Regions from separate parts of the Rhodoferax ferrireducens T118 genome, predicted to be linked through region 2. Evidence: predicted binding sites of a transcription regulator. Region 2 holds the regulator's gene; each other region holds the start of a gene.
The links. The regulator FNR, encoded in region 2, switches genes on or off when oxygen is low (the NO sensors DNR and NnrR bind a similar motif). The targets are predictions, from matches to a motif close to TTGATNNNNATCAA.
Positions count from the first base shown of each region.

Region 1: a site for FNR is predicted at 2,650-2,663, ahead of RFER_RS01805 (hemerythrin domain-containing protein). Genes of this name have one in related genera too.
Region 3: a site for FNR is predicted at 3,114-3,127, ahead of RFER_RS11110 (universal stress protein). Genes of this name have one in related genera too.
Region 4: a site for FNR is predicted at 1,841-1,854, ahead of RFER_RS11055 (2-oxoacid:acceptor oxidoreductase family protein). Genes of this name have one in related genera too.

Region 1 covers NC_007908.1:361,854-366,986, forward strand. The annotation lists gene RFER_RS01790 (tetratricopeptide repeat protein) at 1-103, opposite strand, end outside; gene RFER_RS01795 (patatin-like phospholipase family protein) at 296-1,267, opposite strand; gene RFER_RS01800 (6-phosphofructokinase) at 1,324-2,538, opposite strand; gene RFER_RS01805 (hemerythrin domain-containing protein) at 2,776-3,267, shown strand; gene RFER_RS01810 (chemotaxis protein) at 3,287-4,240, opposite strand; gene RFER_RS01815 (murein transglycosylase A) at 4,307-5,133, opposite strand, start outside.
Region 2 covers NC_007908.1:2,077,275-2,082,407, reverse strand. The annotation lists gene RFER_RS09805 (efflux RND transporter periplasmic adaptor subunit) at 1-220, shown strand, start outside; gene RFER_RS09800 (sulfite exporter TauE/SafE family protein) at 255-932, opposite strand; gene hemN (oxygen-independent coproporphyrinogen III oxidase) at 941-2,338, opposite strand; gene fnr (fumarate/nitrate reduction transcriptional regulator Fnr) at 2,479-3,207, shown strand; gene RFER_RS09785 (hypothetical protein) at 3,219-3,509, opposite strand; gene RFER_RS09780 (FixH family protein) at 3,544-3,831, opposite strand; gene ccoG (cytochrome c oxidase accessory protein CcoG) at 3,841-5,133, opposite strand, start outside.
Region 3 covers NC_007908.1:2,398,578-2,403,710, reverse strand. The annotation lists gene smc (chromosome segregation protein SMC) at 1-2,920, opposite strand, end outside; gene RFER_RS11110 (universal stress protein) at 3,189-3,626, shown strand; gene RFER_RS11105 (adenosylcobalamin-dependent ribonucleoside-diphosphate reductase) at 3,666-5,133, opposite strand, start outside.
Region 4 covers NC_007908.1:2,383,357-2,388,489, reverse strand. The annotation lists gene RFER_RS11065 (serine hydrolase domain-containing protein) at 1-554, shown strand, start outside; gene RFER_RS11060 (NADP-dependent oxidoreductase) at 645-1,688, opposite strand; gene RFER_RS11055 (2-oxoacid:acceptor oxidoreductase family protein) at 1,951-2,538, shown strand; gene RFER_RS11050 (transketolase C-terminal domain-containing protein) at 2,531-3,784, shown strand; gene RFER_RS11045 (thiamine pyrophosphate-dependent enzyme) at 3,880-4,872, shown strand; gene RFER_RS11040 (NAD(P)-binding protein) at 4,935-5,133, shown strand, end outside.

The DNA of each region.
Region 1 (5,133 bases), 1.7 Mb from region 2:
GGGTCGGCGCTGGCCGCGAAGACGTACTGGGTGAACCCGCCGCCATCACGGCGGGGGCCAGGACGGTGGCCAGAACGACAGTCCACAGAGATTCGTTTTTCATGCGACTCTCCTATGAAGTTGATCGGCTTGCCGCTCCAGGGACGTCCGCAAAACCGCAATGGCAACGGCAAAACACAATCTACGCTTGGGCGTTTGTGCTGTCAATAAGCGGCTGACCTGAATCCACCGGTTTTGGAAGCTGAGCGTGGGGCAGAGCGCTGGACGCGCTGAACCGATCCGGCAACCGGGCGGTCTAAGGCCGGGCCACGGCGGTCCCCGATGTCTGTGTGACCTGCGGTTCGCCAAAGCGCGCCAGCTTCTCCTTAAGCGCGGGCATGACCCGGGCCGCCGCCTTTTCTCCCTCCAGCACTGCGATGTGGCGGGTCGTGAAATCAAGCACTTCCAGCTGCGCGATGTTGGGGCGGATCACCACGTCGGCCAATGGCAACTCGTAGCGTGCGATGGTCTGGCCCATGATGGTGACCGATTGCATCAGGATGTCAAAGGTGCTGTTGAGTTTGCTATTGAGCGGCTTGTCGGAGATGTCAACCGCGATCACGAAGGTGGCGCCCATCTCGCGCGCAAAGCGCACCGGCACCGGGCTGGACAGGCCGCCATCTACATACTCGTGGCCGCGGATGCTGACCGGCTGAAAGACACCCGGCACGCTGCTTGACGCCCGCACCGCCGTGCCGGTGTCGCCGACGCGAAACACGACCGGCTCGCCGCTGGCCAGATCGGTGGCGACCACGCCGAATTTCCTGGGCAGCTTTTCCAGCGGGCGGTTGCCCACCGCTGTGTTGACGAATCGGGCCAGCGCCTCGCCCTTGATCATGCCGCGGTCAGGCAGCACCCAGTCGCTGACCTGAAACTCGTTGAGTGGGATGGCCAGCGCCTGCAACTCGAAGCCGCTTTTGCCGGCGGCATAAAGTGCGCCGATCAATGAACCGGCACTGGTGCCAATCACCAGATCGGGCTTGATGCCCTGCGCTTCGAGTGCCTTGATGACCCCGATGTGGGCAAAACCCTTGGCAGCGCCGCCGCCGAGCACCAGGCCGATGACCGGTTTTGCTTTGGCCGCCGGTGTTGCAACCGGCATCGGCGTCGGCGCCGCAAGTGGTGGCGCACTGCCGCAACCACCGAGCAGCAACATCAGTCCCAGCCACGCAGCTGGCAAGGTTCGCCAGGGCTTGCCCGACTGTCTCAAGGTTCGATCTGATGTCATTTTGCTACCAAATATATAGCTAAGTATGTATATTGTACGGGGGCTAGAGGTCAATTTTATCTATGAAGTACCTTGGCCACGGGATTGTGGCGCAGCCGGAAGGCGTCGGGCATGCCGGACCCCAGCAACGGGCGCAGGTACATGCGAAACGCATCGGTCACATCGGTGCCGCTGGCGGCGATAAATTCGTCTTCCATCACCCGTGTCTTGCCAGCCACCGCGTCAAGGGGCAGCAGCTCATAGTCGACCGAGTAAAAACCGGTGCGCTTGATCGCCACCGAGCCGTCGTGCCCGCCCCACATCGCAAACTGCACGGCTTTCTCGCCGACCTCACGGGCTTCGCGTTGATCGACATCGGACACGCAGCCGATGAACGATCGCTGCAGGTAGCCAAAGGTGTCGCCACGCACGCGTTTGATCTTGAGTCTGGCCTTGATCTCGTCACACAGCAAGTCGGCCAGCGCGCCGTTGCCCGAGAGCTGCACATTGCCGTGCGCGTCGTGCTCCATTTCCTTGGCCAACAGCGCGGCAATCGGCGTGCCTTGGGCGTCATGAATGCCTTCGGACACGGCGATGACGCAGCGACCATAGCGCTCGTAGGTGGTCTTGACATCGAGCAGAAATTGTTCCAGCACAAAGGTGCGCTCGGGCAGGTAGATCAAGTGCGGCCCGTCATCCGGGAACTTCTTGCCCAAGGCGGACGCCGCGGTCAAAAAACCGGCATGGCGCCCCATCACCACCCCTACGTAGACGCCGGGCAGTGCCGCATTGTCCAGGTTGGCCCCGGCAAAGGCTTGCGCCACAAAGCGCGCCGCCGAGGGGAAGCCCGGTGTGTGGTCGTTGCCCACCAGGTCGTTGTCGATGGTCTTGGGGATGTGAATGCTGCGCAAGGGGTAGCCGGCTTTTTGTGCTTCCTGGCTGACGATACGCACCGTGTCGCTGGAGTCGTTGCCGCCGATGTAGAAGAAGTGTTCGATCTGATGCGCCTGCAACACCCTGAAAATCTCCTGGCAATAGGCGATATCAGGCTTGTCGCGGGTCGAACCCAGGGCGCTTGAGGGCGTGTTGGCTACCAGTTCCAGGTTGTGGCTGGTCTCCTGGGTGAGATCCACAAACTCTTCATCAACGATGCCGCGCACGCCATGGCGCGCGCCATAGATGTGCGCCACCTGGCTAAAGCGGCGCGCCTCCAGCGCCACGCCGACCAGCGACTGATTGATCACTGCCGTGGGGCCGCCACCTTGGGCGACGAGTATTTTTCCGGATGCCATGGGGTGTCCTCGAGAGTTGGATGAATGCTTGGTTTCTATTGGGTGATTGTGCCCTTGAAACGGCAGCCGGTCGGTGGCGTGCTGATGGCGCTGCGTCAATCCTGCAAGCGCTTGACTTGGCTCAAGCGTGGCCACAGGCCCTTGTTGATAATGGGGGTCAGGCAGAAATCTTGCGCGCCAGCCCGCAGTTGTGCATCCACAAGCTCTGCCCCCAATTGATTAAATAGGATGTCAACCATGAGCGCCTTTCCCGAACCCTTCAGCTTTGTAACGCTGGATGCCTGTCACCAGCAAATGCAGATGCATCTGGCTGAGTTGGCAGCACTGGTGCGGCAGATGGAAACCTCAGGCGTGGATGCCAAAGCCCAGCACCAGGCCGGGGCCATCGAAGCCTTCTTCTCCAGCACCGCGCGCCAGCACCATGCCGAGGAGGAGAAGAACGTGTTTCCGCCACTGTTGCTCAGCGGTAATGCCGACCTGGTGGCGGCCGTGCATGCCCTGCACCAGGACCATGGCTGGATCGAAGAAAACTGGATCGAGCTGGGGCCGCAGCTGCGCGCCATTGCCCTGGGCAACAACTGGTTTGACGCCGACGAGTTCAAGCACGGTGCCGAGGTGTTCGTGGCGCTGTGCCAGGAACATATCGCACTGGAAGAAGCCCTGGTCTACCCCGAAGCCAAGGCACGCCTGGCACAGGCCATGGCCAGCCGATCCAAGCGAGCACCTTGATGACCGGCGGTGTTGGCCGTCAACGCGTCAACACTTGGCGAATGGTAGCGGCCAGCTCTTCGGCGACAAACTTGGCCACGTAAGCGTCGGCGCCCACGCTCTTGACATGGCCTTCGTTGGCGCTGCCGGTCAGAGACGAGTGAATCACGACCGGGATTGACCTGAAGCGCACATCCTGCTTGATGTTGCGCGTGAGCGTAAAGCCGTCCATCTCGGGCATCTCCAGGTCGGTCAGGACCAGGGCCACTTTGTCCTGTGCGGTCTTGCCTTCGGTCGCGGCTTGCACCGACAGGGCCTGCAATCGGTCCCACGCTTCCTGGCCCGTTTTGGCCATGATGTAAGGGACCTCCATGGCTGTGAGGCCCTGCTCGATCATCATGCGGGCGACCGCCGAATCATCGGCGGCCAAAATCACCGTGCCGGGCGGCAACTGCAATTTTGGCAGCATGGCGTCGTCGTTCAGTGCCTGAGGCGGTGGCGGAAACACGTCGCGCAGGATCTGCTCCACATCGAGCACCTGCGCCAGCCGGGTGTTCTCGGCGTTGCCGTCGAGCCGGGCGATGCTGGTCACCAGGCCACCCCCGTTGCCTTCGGCCGACAGCACGTGCTTCCACTCCAGCCGGACAATCTCATTGACTTCCTCCACCGCAAACGCCTGGGTGGTGCGGGCAAATTCGGTGACCAGCAAAATGCCCAGGCCCTGGGTCGGATTGCAGCCGGTCACGGCTGGCAGGTTGATGACCGGAATCATCTGACCCCGAATATTGGCCACCCCCATGACCGCAGGCGGCGCATTGACCATGACAGTGATCTCGGGCATCACCATGATCTCGCGCACCTTGAACACATTGATGCCAAACAACTCGCGCCGCTGCGAGCCCGGGGCCTGACCCAAACGAAACAAAAGCAACTCAAACATGCTGTTGCCGGTCAGATTGGTTCGCTCGTCAATATCGCGCATGGCTTGGTTCATAAATTCATTCGTTTTGGGCAATGGGGCGAAAAAATCCGCTGACGTCGATGGTAACTTGCGGGGGACCTACTTGGGCCACAGCACCCACAGGCGCAAGGGCTGCTTGAGACGACCGGCCAGTTCGGCGGCAACAGGGCCCCAGCCGGCAAAGTAGTCAGCGCGCACGCCGCCCACGATGGCGCTGCCAGTGTCTTGCGCCAGCACCAGCTTTTGCAGGTTGAGGCCAGGGCCATGGGAGGCCAGCCACACGGGCGTGCCATAGGGAATGCTGCCCGGGTCCACCGCAATCGAGCGACCGGGTGTCAGCGGCACGCCCTGAGCCCCTTTGGGCCCCCAGGCCGCATCGAGTTCCGACATGGCCTCTTCGCGGAAAAACACGGTGCGTGGATTGCTCCACAACAATTCATTCACGCGACCCGGGTTTTGTGCCAGCCAGGCCTTGATGGCGGGCCACGAGGCGTCACGCACCGCCCCTTGATCGAGCAACCAGCGGCCCACGCTTTTATACGGTTGCCCGTTGGAGCCCGCGTACGCCAGACGCGCCAGGGTTTGACTGCCGTCGGGTTGGCGGATGCGCACCCGCCCGGAGCCTTGTATCTGCAACACCAGGGCATCGATCGGGTCGCTTAGAAACACAATTTCACGCCCCTTGAGCGCCGCCTGCGCCCGCGCCGAGGTGTCAATCTGCTCGCGTGTGTACCAAGGCAGGTTTTGCGCCAGACCCGGCGGCGGCTGGTACAAAGGCACGCTGAAGTCAGCGCTGGCGCTGCGTGTGGCGTCCAGCACCGGTTCGAAATAAGCGGTCAGCAGGCCCTCTGCGTCACCCGCCAAAGTGTCGATTCGGTACGGCTGCAGCCGGGCCTGCAGCCAGGCCCGGCGCTGTGGCTCGTCGC
Region 2 (5,133 bases):
GGAAAACGCGGTCATGATTCCGGTCAGCGCCTTGTTTCCGGTTGGTGCCCGCTCAGGCCTTTTTGTGCTGGACAAGGGCCATGCTCGCCTGAAAGAGATTGAAGTGGCAGCACGCAACGGTGCCCTGGCCTGGGTCAAGACGGGGCTGACCAAGGATACTCAGGTGATCGTCTACCCGGACACCAAGCTCAAAGACGGCGACCGGGTCAAGACGCGTTGAAACCGGGCGCTCGGAGTCGGCAAAAAACGACTCGTCAAGGCGTTGCGCACCAGGGCGCGGCGTCGTGGGCATACGCCATCCACAAAGCCCAGACCGAACTGGCAGCCAATGCCAGACCGGCCAGGCGCACACCCCAATCGCCAGCCCCATTACCCCGCAAACGCAGCCATAACCAGGGACCCGCCATCATGGAGACACTGGTGCCTAAGGCAAACAAGGCCATTACCCAGGCGCCTTCAAGGGCATGGCCTGTCAAAGCGGCAACCAGCAGCGCCGAATAGAGCAAGCCGCAGGGCAAAAAAGTCCAGAGAGCGCCAATCACCAGTGGCGCACCCCGGCCCCGCCCGGCAGCCAGGGAGCGTGCACCAATCCATATTTTTTTGCCCGCCTGCTCCAGCCAAACCGGTTGCTGCGCTTTCCAGAGTAACAACAGGCCCAGCACCAGGGTTGCGACATGAAACAGCGTCCACACCGGGCGCAACGCGGCCGACTGCACCGTCAACCAGCCCAAACCCTGCATCGAGGCTGCCGCCAGCGACCCGAGTGCGGAATAGCCCAATACCCGACCGATCTGGAAGCTCCACATGGCTGAATTCTTGCGCGGGCCTGCTGCTTGCCCGATCCCGGCACAGGCAGCGCCACACATGGCAATGCAGTGCGGCCCTCCGGCCAGGCCCATCAACAAGGCGGTGACAGCCAGAGAGGATTGCATTGACCCGATCAGATAATCTTGGAAAACCGCGCGCGCGTGCGGTCGGTCTGCAAATAGCGATCAAACACCATGGCCACGGCGCGGACAAAAAACCAGCCCATGTCAGTGACCTGAATGCCGACATCGTCCACCGTGACCATGCCCTGATCCGCCAGCTTTTGCAGGGCTTCCATTTCAGGCGCAAAGTACTTGCGAAATTCGATCAGATGCGCCAACTCAATGGACTCGAACAGAACTTGCCCTTGGCACATGATGGCCATGATCACGGCGCGACGCAACAGGTCGTCACGCGTCAACGCCAAGCCGCGCACCACGGGGAAGCGCCCCTGATCCAGATAGTCGTAATACTCTTCCAGGGTCTTGGCATTCTGGCTATAGGTGGCGCCAATCCGGCCGATCGACGACACGCCAAGTCCAATCAGGTCGCAATCGGGTTGGGTGCTGTAGCCCTGAAAATTGCGATGCAGCCGACCTTGCCGCTTGGCAATCGCCAGCGAGTCCGTCGGCAATGCAAAGTGGTCCATCCCGACATAGACATAACCAGCACCCATAAAAGCGGCCATGGACCGCGCCAGCATGGCCACCTTGGCCGCACCGCTGGGAATCTCCACGGTCGGAATGCGGCGCTGGGGCTTGAAACGCTCGGGCAAGTGGGCATAGGCGTACAAGGCAATACGCTCCGGCCGCAACTCGACCACCTGCGCCAGTGTGCGGTCAAATGACTCCGGGCTTTGCAGAGGCAGGCCATAAATCAGGTCCGCATTGATGGAATCAAAACCGCGTTCGCGGGCGGCTGCCACCAAGGCAAAAACCTGTTCGGCCGGCTGCACACGGTGTACCGATTTTTGAACATCAGGGTCGAAATCCTGAATCCCAAAGCTCAAACGATTGAATCCCAACTCGGCCAAGGTATCGAGCCGCGACGCGTCGATGGTGCGCGGGTCCACCTCGATCGAGTATTCACCGCTTGGGGCGAAGGTAAAGTTGCGCCGCAACATGGCCATCAACTCGCGCAGCTCATCATCCGTCAAAAAAGTGGGACTGCCACCACCCAGATGCAATTGGGTCACCGTTTGTCCTACACCCAGTTGCTCCGTGTGCAAATCGACTTCGCGGCTCAGGTAGCGCAAATAAGGGCCGGCCCGATCATGGTGCTTGGTGATGATCTTGTTGCAGGCGCAGTAATAACACAGGGATTCACAGAAAGGGATGTGAACATATAAAGACAATGGCAGCGTCATGGCCGCCCCCCCAGCCCGCCGAAGCTTCAAGGCTTGGGTATAGTCCTCAACTGAAAATGCCTCAACAAAACGGTCCGCGGTGGGATAAGAGGTATAACGCGGTCCCGATACATCGAAACGACGGATGAGGTCTTCGGAAATTGGTTCAGCAACGGCTGTGTTCATGGAAATTCCTTGTCAATTTTGACAAATGTGCCTCAATAATTGAAATCGTCTCTTGACCTAGATTGAATCATAAAGAAGTGTAAGACCTAAAAAATTGACCCACATCAGGACAGGTCAATGATTAGTGCCAAAATGACATCATGAACCCTCACACCATCAAAGTCGCATGCTCAAACTGTAACTTGCGGGAGCTGTGCATGCCCTTGGGCCTGAGTGAAGAAGAACTCGATTTGATCGATGACATGGTCGCCGCGCGGCGCACGGTCAAGCGTGGCTCTCTTCTTTTTCGCAATGGCGAGAAGTTCACCAGCCTGTATGCCATTCGCACCGGTTTCTTCAAAACCTGTGTAGCCTCCGAGGATGGACGGGATCAGGTAACGGGCTTCCAAATGGCCGGCGAAGTCGTGGGTCTCGACGGAATCGTCAACGACTACCACACGTGCGACGCCGTTGCCCTGGAAGACGCTGAGGTCTGTGTCATGCCATTTGATCGTATTGAAGAGCTGTCACGCGCAGTCAATTCACTCCAGCGCCACGTCCACAAGATCATGAGCCGCGAGATCGTACGCGAGCACGGAGTGATGCTGCTGTTGGGCAGCATGCGCGCAGAGGAGCGTCTGGCTACCTTCCTTTTGAATCTGGTTCAGCGACTGCACGCCCGCGGCTTCTCGCAGTCAGAATTGATACTCCGCATGACGCGCGAAGAAATTGGCAGTTTTTTGGGTTTGAAACTCGAAACCGTGAGCCGCACATTTTCAAGATTCGCTGAAGAAGGCATCGTGGAAGTCAAACAACGTCATGTCCGCATCCTCAACACGGACGCGTTGAAGGATATTGTCAATCCAAAATCCGGTGCCGGAACAGCCTGAGAAAAACCGACTCAGCAGCGCCCTTGCTTGGAGCAGCTCTCCGGGCGTGCATTCGCCGGCAAAGGGCAGCGGTTGACTTCAAACGGCGACATCGACAGCAAGGTGGTCAAGCCACTGGCCAACATGGTGATGCCCCAAAAGACAAAAAACGCCATGGTGTAAACACCCTGACGGGAAAACCCGATGGGTTGCCCGAACCACTGCAGGTCCTGCGGATCGACCATTGCAAATACAAGCACTTCAAGCACACCAGCCACCAGAAAGGCAGGCCAGATAATCCACATTAAGCGTTGCGACAACATAATCGGGCGTCCTGTATTTCAGAGGTCATTACGTTCAAGGCCTATGGACAGCTTTGGAACCGGTGACAAAGCCAGTCTGCGCATGGTTACGGGCCTGCAGGGCTGGTGCCATGCTGGCAGCCTGCGCATCATCTCCCAATGTCTTGTTGATTTCAATCCCCTGGCGGTAATAGTCTTCGGTAATGACCGGATCAGGTCTCGTCACGGCAAGATACAAAGTAACAAAAGCGGCCACGACCACGATAGCCGGACCAGCCACGACCAGCCAAACATAGCCAAACTTCCACCAGGGTTCAGGAGATTTGAGGGTATCGTTTTTCATAAACTATCCTTATTGCGGCACCAAAAACACGGATTTTTCTGCATCATGGACATGCATGTCAATTGATTCAATTTCGAATTTGATCGGATGTGAGCCGGGCGGCGCCACTTCGGGTGGCAACTGGGTCCGCACCACCAGCCAGCGCGCCTGCGCTGCGGGTACCGTCAATTCGTTGTCCGAGGTTACTTCAAGCCCAGGTAGACCAGACACCGTGACTTTGAAGCGCTGATCCGTTTCAGTGGCGTTCATGACTTGCAGACGGTAGACGTTCTCAATCTTGCCCGCCTCGACCACGCGCGCCATGACACCGCGATCCCGGATCACATCAACCCTGAACGGTTTGCGCAGCGCCAGACTGGTCACCATCGCGATCACAATCGTCGCCAGAATGGCGGTGTAGACCAGAATGCGTGGGCGCAGCACGTGACGCAAGGTTTGCGACTGGGTCCAATGCTCCTGCATGGCGTGTTCGGTGGTGTACTTGACCAGGCCGCGTGCGTAACCCATTTTGTCCATCACTTCGTCACAGACATCGGCGCAGGCACCACAGCCGATGCACTCATATTGCAGGCCTTTGCGGATATCAATGCCGGTCGGACAGACCTGGACACACAGGCTGCAATCGACGCAGGCACCCAGGTTCAACTGGGCGGGATCGGCCTTGCGTGAGCGGGCCCCGCGGGGCTCGCCGCGCTCGGTGTCGTAGGTGACGATCAGCGTGTCTTTATCAAACATGGCGCTTTGAAAGCGCGCATAGGGGCACATGTGCTTGCAGACCTGCTCGCGCATGAAGCCGGCGTTGCCGTAGGTGGCGAAGCCATAGAAGAAGGTCCAGAACACTTCCCAGGAGCCCATGCTCATCTGCAGGAGGTCGACGCCATGTTGTTTGATCGGTGTGAAATAACCGACAAAGGTAAAGCCGGTCCAAAACGCCACGGCCAGCCACAGGAAATGCTTGGTGGATTTGCGCATGCCCCTGTCCAGCGACCAAGGCTGGGCGTCGCGGCGCAGGCGCGCTGAGCGATCCCCCTCGACCTTTTTCTCGATCCAGAGGAAAATTTCGGTATAGACCGTCTGTGGACAGGCGTAACCACACCACAGGCGCCCGGCCACTGCCGTAAAGAGAAACAGCGACAGGGCCGAGATGACCAGAATACCGGTGAGGTAGATGAAGTCCTGCGGGTACAGCACCAGGCCAAAGATGTAGAAGCGCCTGGAGGCCAGGTCAAACAGGACGGCCTGGCGCTGGCCCCACTCCAGCCAGGGCAGACCGTAAAAGATGATCTGGGTCAGCCAGACCAT
Region 3 (5,133 bases), 320 kb from region 2:
CAGCCAGATTGACTGCCCCCAAGGCGGCGATGTCGCGGTTGATGCGGTCAATCTCGCCTTGCATGCCGCCCAGACGCACATTGCCGTCCGCCAGGGATTTGGCCACCGCCTCCAGATCGGCCTGGGCGTCGGTGAGCAACTGGGTGTACTGCTCATAGCCCAGGCGCGCGGCCTGCTCCTTGAGCTGAAATTCGGTGATGCGCTGGCGCAAGGGGTCGAGCTCGCGCTCCAGCTGCAGGCGCCGTTCGTCGCTGGCGCGCAGTTTGGCGGTCAGGTCGTCGTACTCGCTGCGCTTGGCCCCCAGCGACTGCTCGCGCTCCAGCTTGATCGCCAAGGCATTCTGTAAACCACCCTGGGCCGCGGCATCGTTCAGGCGCGCCAATTCCTCATGGGCTCTTTCGGCTTCAGCCCTTACGGATTCTGCCTGTTGCGCTGCAGTTTCGATAGCACGCGACAGCTCGGCCTTGCGGGCATCCAGACTGCGCATGGAAAATATCGCTTCCTGCGACTGACGCTCCAGACTGCGCTGCTGCTCGCGGCACTCGCTCAACTTGCGCTCGGCCCCCATCACGCGCTCATCCAATTGGGCGTGGCGTTCCTGGGTGTCGGCCAGTTGCATGTCCAGCTCTTCAAACCGGCTCTCGGCGATCACGCGGCGCTCCTGCAAGTCGGCCAGCTGCGCATCGACTTCGGCCAGGTCAGCGGCAATTTGTGCGCTGCGCACCCGGGCCTGGTCGGCCAACTGCGTCAAGCGCAGGGTCTCCACCTGCAATTCATGCGCCCGGCTTTGGCTCTCGGCCGCTTCACGACGCACGGCCACCAAACGCTGCGACGCATCGGCGTAGGCCGCCTCGGCGCGTACCAGTGCTGAGCGCGACTCGTCGCTGATCATGGCCTGTGCCCGGAGCTGCTTCTCCAGGTTTTCAATTTCCTGGGCGCGGGCCAGCAAGCCGGCCTGCTCCGAGTCGGGCGCGTAAAAACTCACGCTGTAGGCGCCCACGGCATGGCCGGTCTTCACAAAAATCGTCTCGCCCGGCTGCAGCTTGTCGCGGCTAGCCAGGGCGTCTTCAAAACTGGGGGCGGTGAAGCAGCCTTGCAGCCAGTCCGTCAATACGGCTCTTTGACCGGCATCGTTGATGCGCAGCAAATCGGACAGGCGCGGCAATACGGCGGCCTTTTCGGGCGATGCGGCCAGCGGTGGGCTGTAAAACGCCAACTTGGCGGGCGGGGCGTCATTGCCAAAGGCGCGCACCAGCTCCAGGCGCGACACCTCCAGCGCACCCAGGCGCTCGCGCAAGGCCCCTTCCAGGGCATTTTCCCAACCCTGCTCGATGTGAATGCGGCTCCACAAACCCTGCAAGCTGTCCAGCCCATGTTTGGCCAGCCAGGGCTGCAGCTTGCCGTCGGTCTTGACCCTCTCCTGCAAGGCCTTGAGCGCTTCCATGCGGGCCGACAAATCAGCCTGCCGGGCTGATTCAGTGTTGACGGCCTGTTGCTGCTGGCGCCGGTCGTCGTCCAGTTGCGGCACGGTCTCCTGCAACTCGTGCAGGCGGGCCTCGGCAATGCTGGCGGTCTCCTGGGCCTGATCGAGCTGGCTTTGCAGGTTCAGCAGCCGCGCTTCATCGGGCGCGGCCAAGGCATTGCGATCCGCGCTCAGGCGTTCGCGGCGCGTGGTGAACTGGCGCGCTTGCTCCTCAATGCCGCGCTGGTCTGCGGCCAGCACCTGAATTTGCTGCTGCACCTGGCCCACACTGGCACGCTGCTCGTTGGCGCCTTTTTGCGCCAGCCGCAAAGCCTCTTCCAGATCGGGCAATTGCTGGGCCTGGTCTTCCACCTGGGCGGCCAGCAGCTCTGTTTTTTCTTCCCCGACCATGGCCAGTTCCAGCAGGTTTTCTATTTCTGCCTGCGCGTCATCCTTGCGGGTGGCCCATTGGGCGGTTTGCTCCTTGAGGGTGATCAGGCGCTGCTCGACCCGGTGGCGGCCTTCCACCACAAAACGGATCTCGGCTTCCAGCCGGCCGACCTCGGTACTGGCCTCGTACAACAGGCCCTGCGCCTGGTTGACCTGGTCGCCGGCCGCATAGTGGGCCTGGCGCACGGTCTCCAGCTCGGCCTCGATGTGGCGCAAATCCGCCACCCGGCTCTCCAGCGCATTGACTGCGCCTTGTGCGTCCGCCTTGACCTTGGCCTGATCGGCCTCGGACTCGGTGCGTTTGAGAAACCAGAGTTGATGCTGTTTGAGTGTGACGTCGGCCGTGAGCGCGTTGTACTTCTTGGCCACTTCGGCCTGCTTTTCCAGCTTCTCCAGATTGGCGTTGAGCTCGCGCAGGATGTCTTCCACCCGCGTCAGGTTTTCACGCGTATCCGACAGACGGTTTTCAGTCTCGCGGCGCCGTTCCTTGTATTTGGAGACACCGGCCGCCTCCTCCAGAAACAGGCGCAGTTCTTCGGGTTTGGACTCGATGATGCGGCTGATGGTGCCCTGGCCAATGATGGCGTAGGCACGCGGCCCCAGCCCGGTGCCCAGGAAGACGTCCTGCACGTCACGGCGGCGCACCGGCAGGTTGTTGATGAAGTAGCTGCTGGTGCCGTCGCGCGTGAGCACCCGCTTGACGGCAATCTCGCCAAACTGGTTCCACTGGCCGCCGGCGCGGTGGTCGGCATTGTCAAACACCAGTTCCACGCTGGCGCGGCTGGATGGTTTGCGGGTGTTGGTGCCATTGAAAATGACGTCCTGCATCGACTCGCCACGCAATTCCGACGCCTTGGACTCGCCCAGCACCCAGCGCACCGCATCCATGATGTTGGATTTGCCGCAGCCATTGGGACCCACCACGCCCACCAGTTGACCCGGCAGCATGAAATTGGTCGGCTCGGCGAAGGACTTGAACCCGGATAACTTGATTGAATTAAGACGCACAGGAATCGTTGACGCTAGCTTAAGTTAATTTGAGGGGCGAGCAGTCTACCTTCCAAGCAGCCCGCCCGGACATTGCCATGATACCTTGTCGGTTTCCGCAAAAAATATCTGCTGGTGACCTTGGTGAACGGTTATCGTGATAGCCTTAATAAATTGCATTTGCCGGCTGGATCGCACAGGAAACGTCAACTATTTGATATCGGTCATGTTTTTTAAGATGAGTCGATCGGACACTTGGTATCGTTGATATTAATAAGGAGTTTTCATCATGTTCAAGCACATACTCGTTCCAGTGGATGGTTCACCGACAGCACAGCTGGCGGTTGAAAAGGCAATCCAGCTGGCCAAGGCCTTTGACAGCCGGGTTTCCACGATTTTCGTGATTGATCCCTACCCGTTCACCGGGGTTGGAACCGATTTTGCTTATGGTCAGGCTGAGTATCTGAGTGCTGCGACCGCCGAGGCCAATGCGGCCGTGAAGGCCGCCAAAGCTGCGTTCATGGACGCAGGCGTCAGCGTGGAAGCTTCCGTGATTGAATCTCACTCTGCCTGGCGTGGCGTGGTGCAGGCCGCTGAGTCAATGCAGGCCGATTTGATCGTTATGGGATCACATGGGCGCAGCGGACTGGAAAAACTGGTGCTCGGCAGCGTCACGCAGGCCGTACTGTCGCACACCAAACTCCCTGTGCTCGTCGTGCGGGACTGAAGGCGCCAGAGGCTCAACCGGGCGCCTCCAAACCAATTCTTAACCGCACTGTCCAACGTAGCCACAGGCGGTACAGAAATCACATCCATCTTTGTGAATGACGGTTGGATTTCCGCATTCCGGGCAGATTTTGCCGGCCATGGTACTTGGTGCTCCCTGATTTTTTGGGGCATCAAGCACGCCCATGTCACGCAAGGGGAAACCTTCCTCGTCAAGCACCCCAAGCATGGCATAGCGGTGAATAATCAGTCTCGCGACATACGCAACCGTTGAAGGCCAGGTCTGCTGGCGGCGCTCCCCACGCGGCAAGCCCGGCACAAATGCCATGAAGTGGCCCAACGGTTCAGCATAGTTGAGCAGCTTGCGCAGCTTCATGCCGATCCACGCCGGATCGATCACTCGCATGTCCAGCGAGAGCAGTCGGGCCAATCCATCGAGTGCTCTTGGGTAATTACCTGAAAAGCCGACGGAGCAAGGTCGGGTCACAATGGCACCGTCAGGACCGGGCAAATTCACCTCTTTGAGTGTGACAGTGAATGCCTCGCCAGTCGCGGGATTGTCGACATCCACCGACCATGCCAGCGTGCCCGAGGGACCAGTCTGCGGTTCGCCCCGGCTGAACATGGCATCCAGCACGGGCGTTGGCACTTTGGTGTCGTTGCCGCCCAAGGCCGTGAGTTGATCACAGCGCCAGCGAATGACCGCCGCCGTGGCAGCCACCACACCCGGGAACAGACGGAGTTGGCCATGCGGCGGAAATGGCATCTCAAACGAATGCTCCTCGGCGACCGTGGCCAATGCGTCGAGCTTCAACTGCAACCAGGCCGGATCATTGGCGCGCAAATCCATGGAAAGCGTTTTGGCGAGTGCGCCCAAACCACGCGGCTGCTCTGTGCCATTGACCCACACCTCGAAGGGTTTGGGCGCGCCGCCTTCTTCGGGGGCCAACTCACCAACGAATAATGCAAAGTCCCCAAAAGGGTGATGCACCATGAACGTCCAAGCCGGATTGCCCGCAGGCAGCTCGGGGCGACTCGGCCAGCGCAAGGACGACAGCACAGCGGCTGGCAGACGCTCCAGCGCCAGTCGCTGGTTCGCGCTGTCAATTTGCAAGGCTGTTGCGGCGGCTGGGGCGGAGGATGAGCCCAAGGCAGGCGTCACGCTCAACACCGACCCCAGCACCGAGTTGGGTCGATAGGTGGCCAAGCCCTTTAAGCCCGACTGCCAGGCCTCCATATACAGGTTCTGAAAGTCGGCATAGGGATAGTTAACCGGAACATTGACCGTCTTGGAAATGGCGGTATCAATAAACGGCGCAACTGCGGCCACCATGGCTTCATGGGCCTGGGCACTCATTTCCAGCGCGGTAACGAATGCCGGGGTCAGTGCGGTGTCCTTGCCATAAAGGTGGCGATAAAGGCGCCAGGCGTGATCTTCCACAGCATACTCTTTGAAGCTGCCGTCAGCCATGCGCTTTTTGCGGGTGTAACTCCAGCTGAACGCGGGC
Region 4 (5,133 bases), 310 kb from region 2:
ACCACATTTTCAAGCCGCTGGGTATGACCGACACCGGGTTTTCCGTGCCACCCGAACAGCACGCTCGCATTGCCGAACCCTTTGCCCGCGACCCCGAAGGCGGGGTGCAAATGCGGCTGATCGATGTGCGCGAGAACGCGGCTCTGGAATCCGGTGGCGGTGGCCTGGCGTCAACGGCTATGGATTACGCGCGATTTTTGCAGTTCATGCTAAACAAGGGCGAACTCGACGGCGTGCGCCTGTTGGGGCCCAGAACGGTCGAATTCATGACCGCGGACCATCTTGGGGAAATCCCTGTGAACAGTGGTGCATCGCGCGCCCTGTTGCCGCCGGGTCATGGTTTCGGGCTGGGTGTTGCGGTCCGCAAGAATCTGGGCGTCGCGTCGGTGCCAGGTTCGGTCGGCAGTTATTTCTGGGGCGGCATGGCAGGCACCACCTTCTTTGTGGATCCGGCCGAAGACCTGTTTGCCGTTCTAATGCTGCAGGCCCCCAACCAGCGCGAGTACTACCGTATGCTGTTTCGTGATCTGGTCTACGCCACGCTGATTGATTGAATCAACTATTCTATAAATTTATAATAAATCGGCTTCTAGCCTCCGTGAAATAAGCATAGTTAGCTATACATATAGTAGCGGTTATCAATCTCAATCTTCGGCGACTTGCAGCACCAGCTTGCCAAAGTTCTCGCCGCTGAAGAGCTTGTTGAGGGCTTCAGGGAAGGCATCCAGCCCCTTGACGACGTCCTCCTTGCTTTTCATGCGCCCGTCCTTGAGGTAGCCCGCCATCTCGGTCACCGCCAGGTGGTAGCGGTCGGCGTAGTCAAACACCACAATACCTTCCATGCGGGCGCGATTGACCAGCAGGCTCAGGTAGTTCTTGGGACCTTGTACAGCCGTCGTGTTGTTGTACTGGCTGATGGCACCGCAGATGATGATGCGGGCGCCGCGGTTGATACGCGTCAACACGGTATCCAGAATCTCGCCGCCGACGTTGTCAAAGTAGACGTCAACACCTGCCGGGCAATGTTGCTTCAAACCGTCCTTGACAGCACTGGGACCGGCCTTGTAGTCAATACAGGCATCAAAACCCAACTCTTTGACTACCCAGTCACACTTGGCCTGGCCGCCGGCAATGCCAACCGCGCGGCAACCCTTGATCTTCGCCATCTGGCCCACGGTCTGACCGACGGCGCCGGCCGCACCGGACACCACCACGGTTTCGCCCGCCCTGGGTTGGCCGACGTCCATCAGGCCAAAGTAACCGGTCATGCCTGGCATGCCCAGCACATTAAGCCACTGCGTCAGCGTGCCCATGCTCAAGTCAATTTTGACCAGGCCACTGCGTTTGAAGTCGGCTTGCACCAGCGTCAGGTACTCCTGGACGCCGAATCCTGCCGAAACGTAGTCGCCCACGGCAAATTGCGGATTTCTGGAAGCAATGACTTTGCCCACCCCGCCAGCGCGCATCACCTCGCCAATGGCCACGGGAGGAATGTAGCTTTTGCCTTCATTCATCCAGCCGCGCATGGCGGGGTCCAGCGAAAGTGCCAGTGTTTTGAGCAGCACACCGCCCTCAACCGGTTCCGCGACCGCCTCAAGGGTACTTTGCCAGTTGGCGCGGGTGGGTAGGCCGACAGGACGGGAGGCCAGGCGAATCTGGTGATTGGTCAAGGTGGCAAGTGCTGGCATGAAAAACTCCGGAAATTGAAACCGACTGATCCTAGCGCGAGCCGATACAGACGCGGGTAGCGAAAGCGACAGACGGCTCGAACGATCCCTGTATTGCGGCCTGAATTGACCTTTCACGGCGTCAGCATCTGGTTTTTGCGTCTACGCGAATATTGATCTAAAACAAGTTAAAAATTTATATCGTGGTGCAAAATTTCGTCTGACGGAATTATGCAGATCGCAAACCCGCTCTTTTGCATGACCGCAACACGAAAGGCCAACGATGTTTCAGGTACGAATTCACGGACGTGGGGGGCAAGGGGTGGTGACCGGTGCAGAAATGCTCTCGATCGCAGGTTTTTTGGGAGGTCGGCATGCGCAGGCCTTTCCCAGTTTTGGCTCAGAGCGCACCGGCGCGCCGGTGGTGGCTTATTGCCGCATGGACGACCAGGAAATCCGCTTGCGCGAACCGGTCATGGAGCCCGATGCGATCATCATTCAGGATCCGACTCTGTTGAATCAGGTAGATGTTTTTAGCGGACTCAAGAAAGATGGCTACATCCTGATCAATACCACCCGCACATTCGGGGAGTTGGGTTTGGGCGAGTTCGTCAGAGACTTCCAGAGGGACCATTTGCTGACCGTTGGCGCGACCGAGCTGTCCATCAAACATGTCGGGCGCCCGGTACCCAACGTGCCGCTATTGGGGGCCTTCGCGGCCGCCACTGGACTCATCACGCTCGAAGCGGTGCAGGCGGCCATCAGTCAAAAATTCAAGGGTGCGGTCGCGCAAGGCAACAAGGATGCCGCTCGGGACGCCTATGAAATAGTCAAACAACACGTAGCCAAGAGGGAGGCACACCATGCTTAAACAATGTGAAGGCTCGCATGCGGTGGCTCTGGCGGTGGCCATGAGCCGCCCTGAAGTTATTTGCGCCTACCCCATTTCACCCCAAACCCACATCGTTGAAGGCCTGGGAGAGATGGTTAAGTCCGGCTCCCTCGAACACTGTGAGTTCATCAATGTCGAGTCCGAATTTGCCGCAATGAGCGTTGCCATTGGCGCCTCCGCTGCGGGGGCTCGGGCCTATACGGCAACGGCCAGCCAAGGCCTGCTGTTCATGGCCGAAGCGGTTTACAACGCCTCCGGGCTGGGCCTGCCAATTGTCATGACGGTGGCCAATCGCTCGATTGGCGCGCCCATCAACATCTGGAACGACCACACCGACAGCATGTCGATGCGAGACGCCGGCTGGCTGCAGATATTTGCCGAAACCAACCAGGAAGCACTGGACCTGCACATTCAGGCTTTCAAAATTGCCGAAGAATTATCGCTGCCTGTGATGGTGTGCATGGATGGCTTCATTTTGACGCACGCCTACGAGCGGGTCGACGTGCCGGACCAAGCCCAGGTGGATCGATTTTTGCCGCCCTATGAACCCCGTCAGGTGCTCGACCCGAACGAGCCCGTCACGATTGGTGCCATGGTGGGCCCCGAGGCGTTTACCGAGGTGCGCTACCTGGCGCATGCCAAGCAGATGCAGGCGCTCGACCTGATTCCGCAAATTGCCGACGAATTCAAACAAATTTTTGGGCGTGACTCCGGCGGCTTGATCAAGACCTACCGTCTGGAAGACGCCGAGACCATCGTGATTGCCTTGGGCTCGGTACTGGGCACCATCAAGGACACCGTGGACGACATGCGCAAACAGGGCATCAAGATTGGCGTGCTCGGCATTACCTCCTATCGCCCGTTCCCGATTAACGCCATTCGGGAGGCGACAGCAAACGCCAAGCGCATCGTGGTCATTGAGAAATGTTTTGCCGTCGGCATTGGCGGTATCGTTTCTCGTGATGTGCGCAGCGCCGTGCGTAACCGGCCGCAGCCAGTGCTGACGGTGGTTGCCGGCTTGGGTGGACGGCCAATCACCAAGGCCTCTTTGAACAAATTGCTGCTTGACGCCATTGCTGACAAGCTTGAACTGCTGACCTTCCTGGACCTCGACTGGGACATTGTCAACCGTGTGCTTGATCGCGAGAAGAAGAAACGTCGCTCCGGTCCGGTGGCCGAAGGCATTTTGCGTGACATCGGCACGGTCGCGTCACACCTGGCCTGAAAACTTGCGGGACAGACCGCAGTTACGCAAAGCGAACCGGCTCTGTCCTCAACCAATCAAAGAGCCAGCTCTGTCCTCAACCGATTAGGAAAATCATGGAACAAACATTAGTCAAGTTTTACCAAACCGGTACTTTTACGGTTGGTAACCGCCTGCTCGCGCCCGAGCAGCGCAGCGTACAGGCCAACACCCAGCGCAGCAACTCGCTCAATTCCGGCCACCGTGCCTGTCAGGGCTGCGGCGAAGCGCTCGGCGCGCGCTACGCCATCGACGCCGCCATGCAGGCCACCAACGGCCAGTTGATAGCTGCCAACGCCACCGGCTGCCTGGAGGTGTTCTCCACCCCGTACCCCGAAACCTCCTGGCAAATGCCCTGGATTCACTCGCTGTTTGGCAACACGGCCGCTGTGGCAACCGGCATCGCGGCCGCCATGCGCGTGAAAGGTCGCAGTGAGGTGCGGGTCGTCGCCCAGGGCGGTGACGGTGGCACGACCGACATCGGCTTTGGCTGTTTGTCGGGCATGTTTGAGCGTAACGACGATGTGCTCTATATCTGTTACGACAACGAGGCCTACATGAACACTGGCGTACAGCGCTCATCGGCCACGCCACCGGCAGCGCGCACCGCTACCACGATGCCCGTGGGACCGCATCCAGGCAATGAATTTGGCCAGGGAAAAAATGTGCCGCAGATTGCCATGGCGCATGAAATCCCCTATGTAGCCACCGCGACGGTGGCCGACCTGCGGGATCTGGAATACAAGGTCAAGAAAGCCATGTCGATTCACGGCGCGCGTTACATCCACATCTTTGTCCCCTGCCCGCTCGGTTGGGGCGCCGCCTCACACGACACCATTCGGCTCGCACGGCTGGCCGTTGAGAGCGGTGTATTTCCGGTCTTTGAAGCCGAACGCGGCGAGGTGACCGGCGTGGCGAAAATCCGGCGCCGGGTGCCGATTGAGGATTACCTGAAACCACAAAAGCGTTTTGCTCACCTGTTTGGCAAAACCCCTGACCTTGAAACCATTGCACGGCTGCAAGCCAGGGCCGACCGCAACATCCGCCGCTTTGGCCTGCTGGATTCTTAATTAGTTGAGGACAGAGCTGGCTCACTTCGTGTACCTGCGGTCTGTCCCGCAAGGAGATTATTATGGAAAAACCATTTGCAATCACGCTAGATGTTGGCACCTCGCTGGCTAACCACACGGGCTCGTGGCGCACCGAGCGGCCGGTCTATCTGAACCGCATCCCGCCCTGTAACAGCCAGTGCCCGGCGGGCGAAAACATCCAGGCCTGGCTGTTTCACGCCGAGTCGGGTGATTATGAAAAAGCCTGGCGCGAACTGGTCG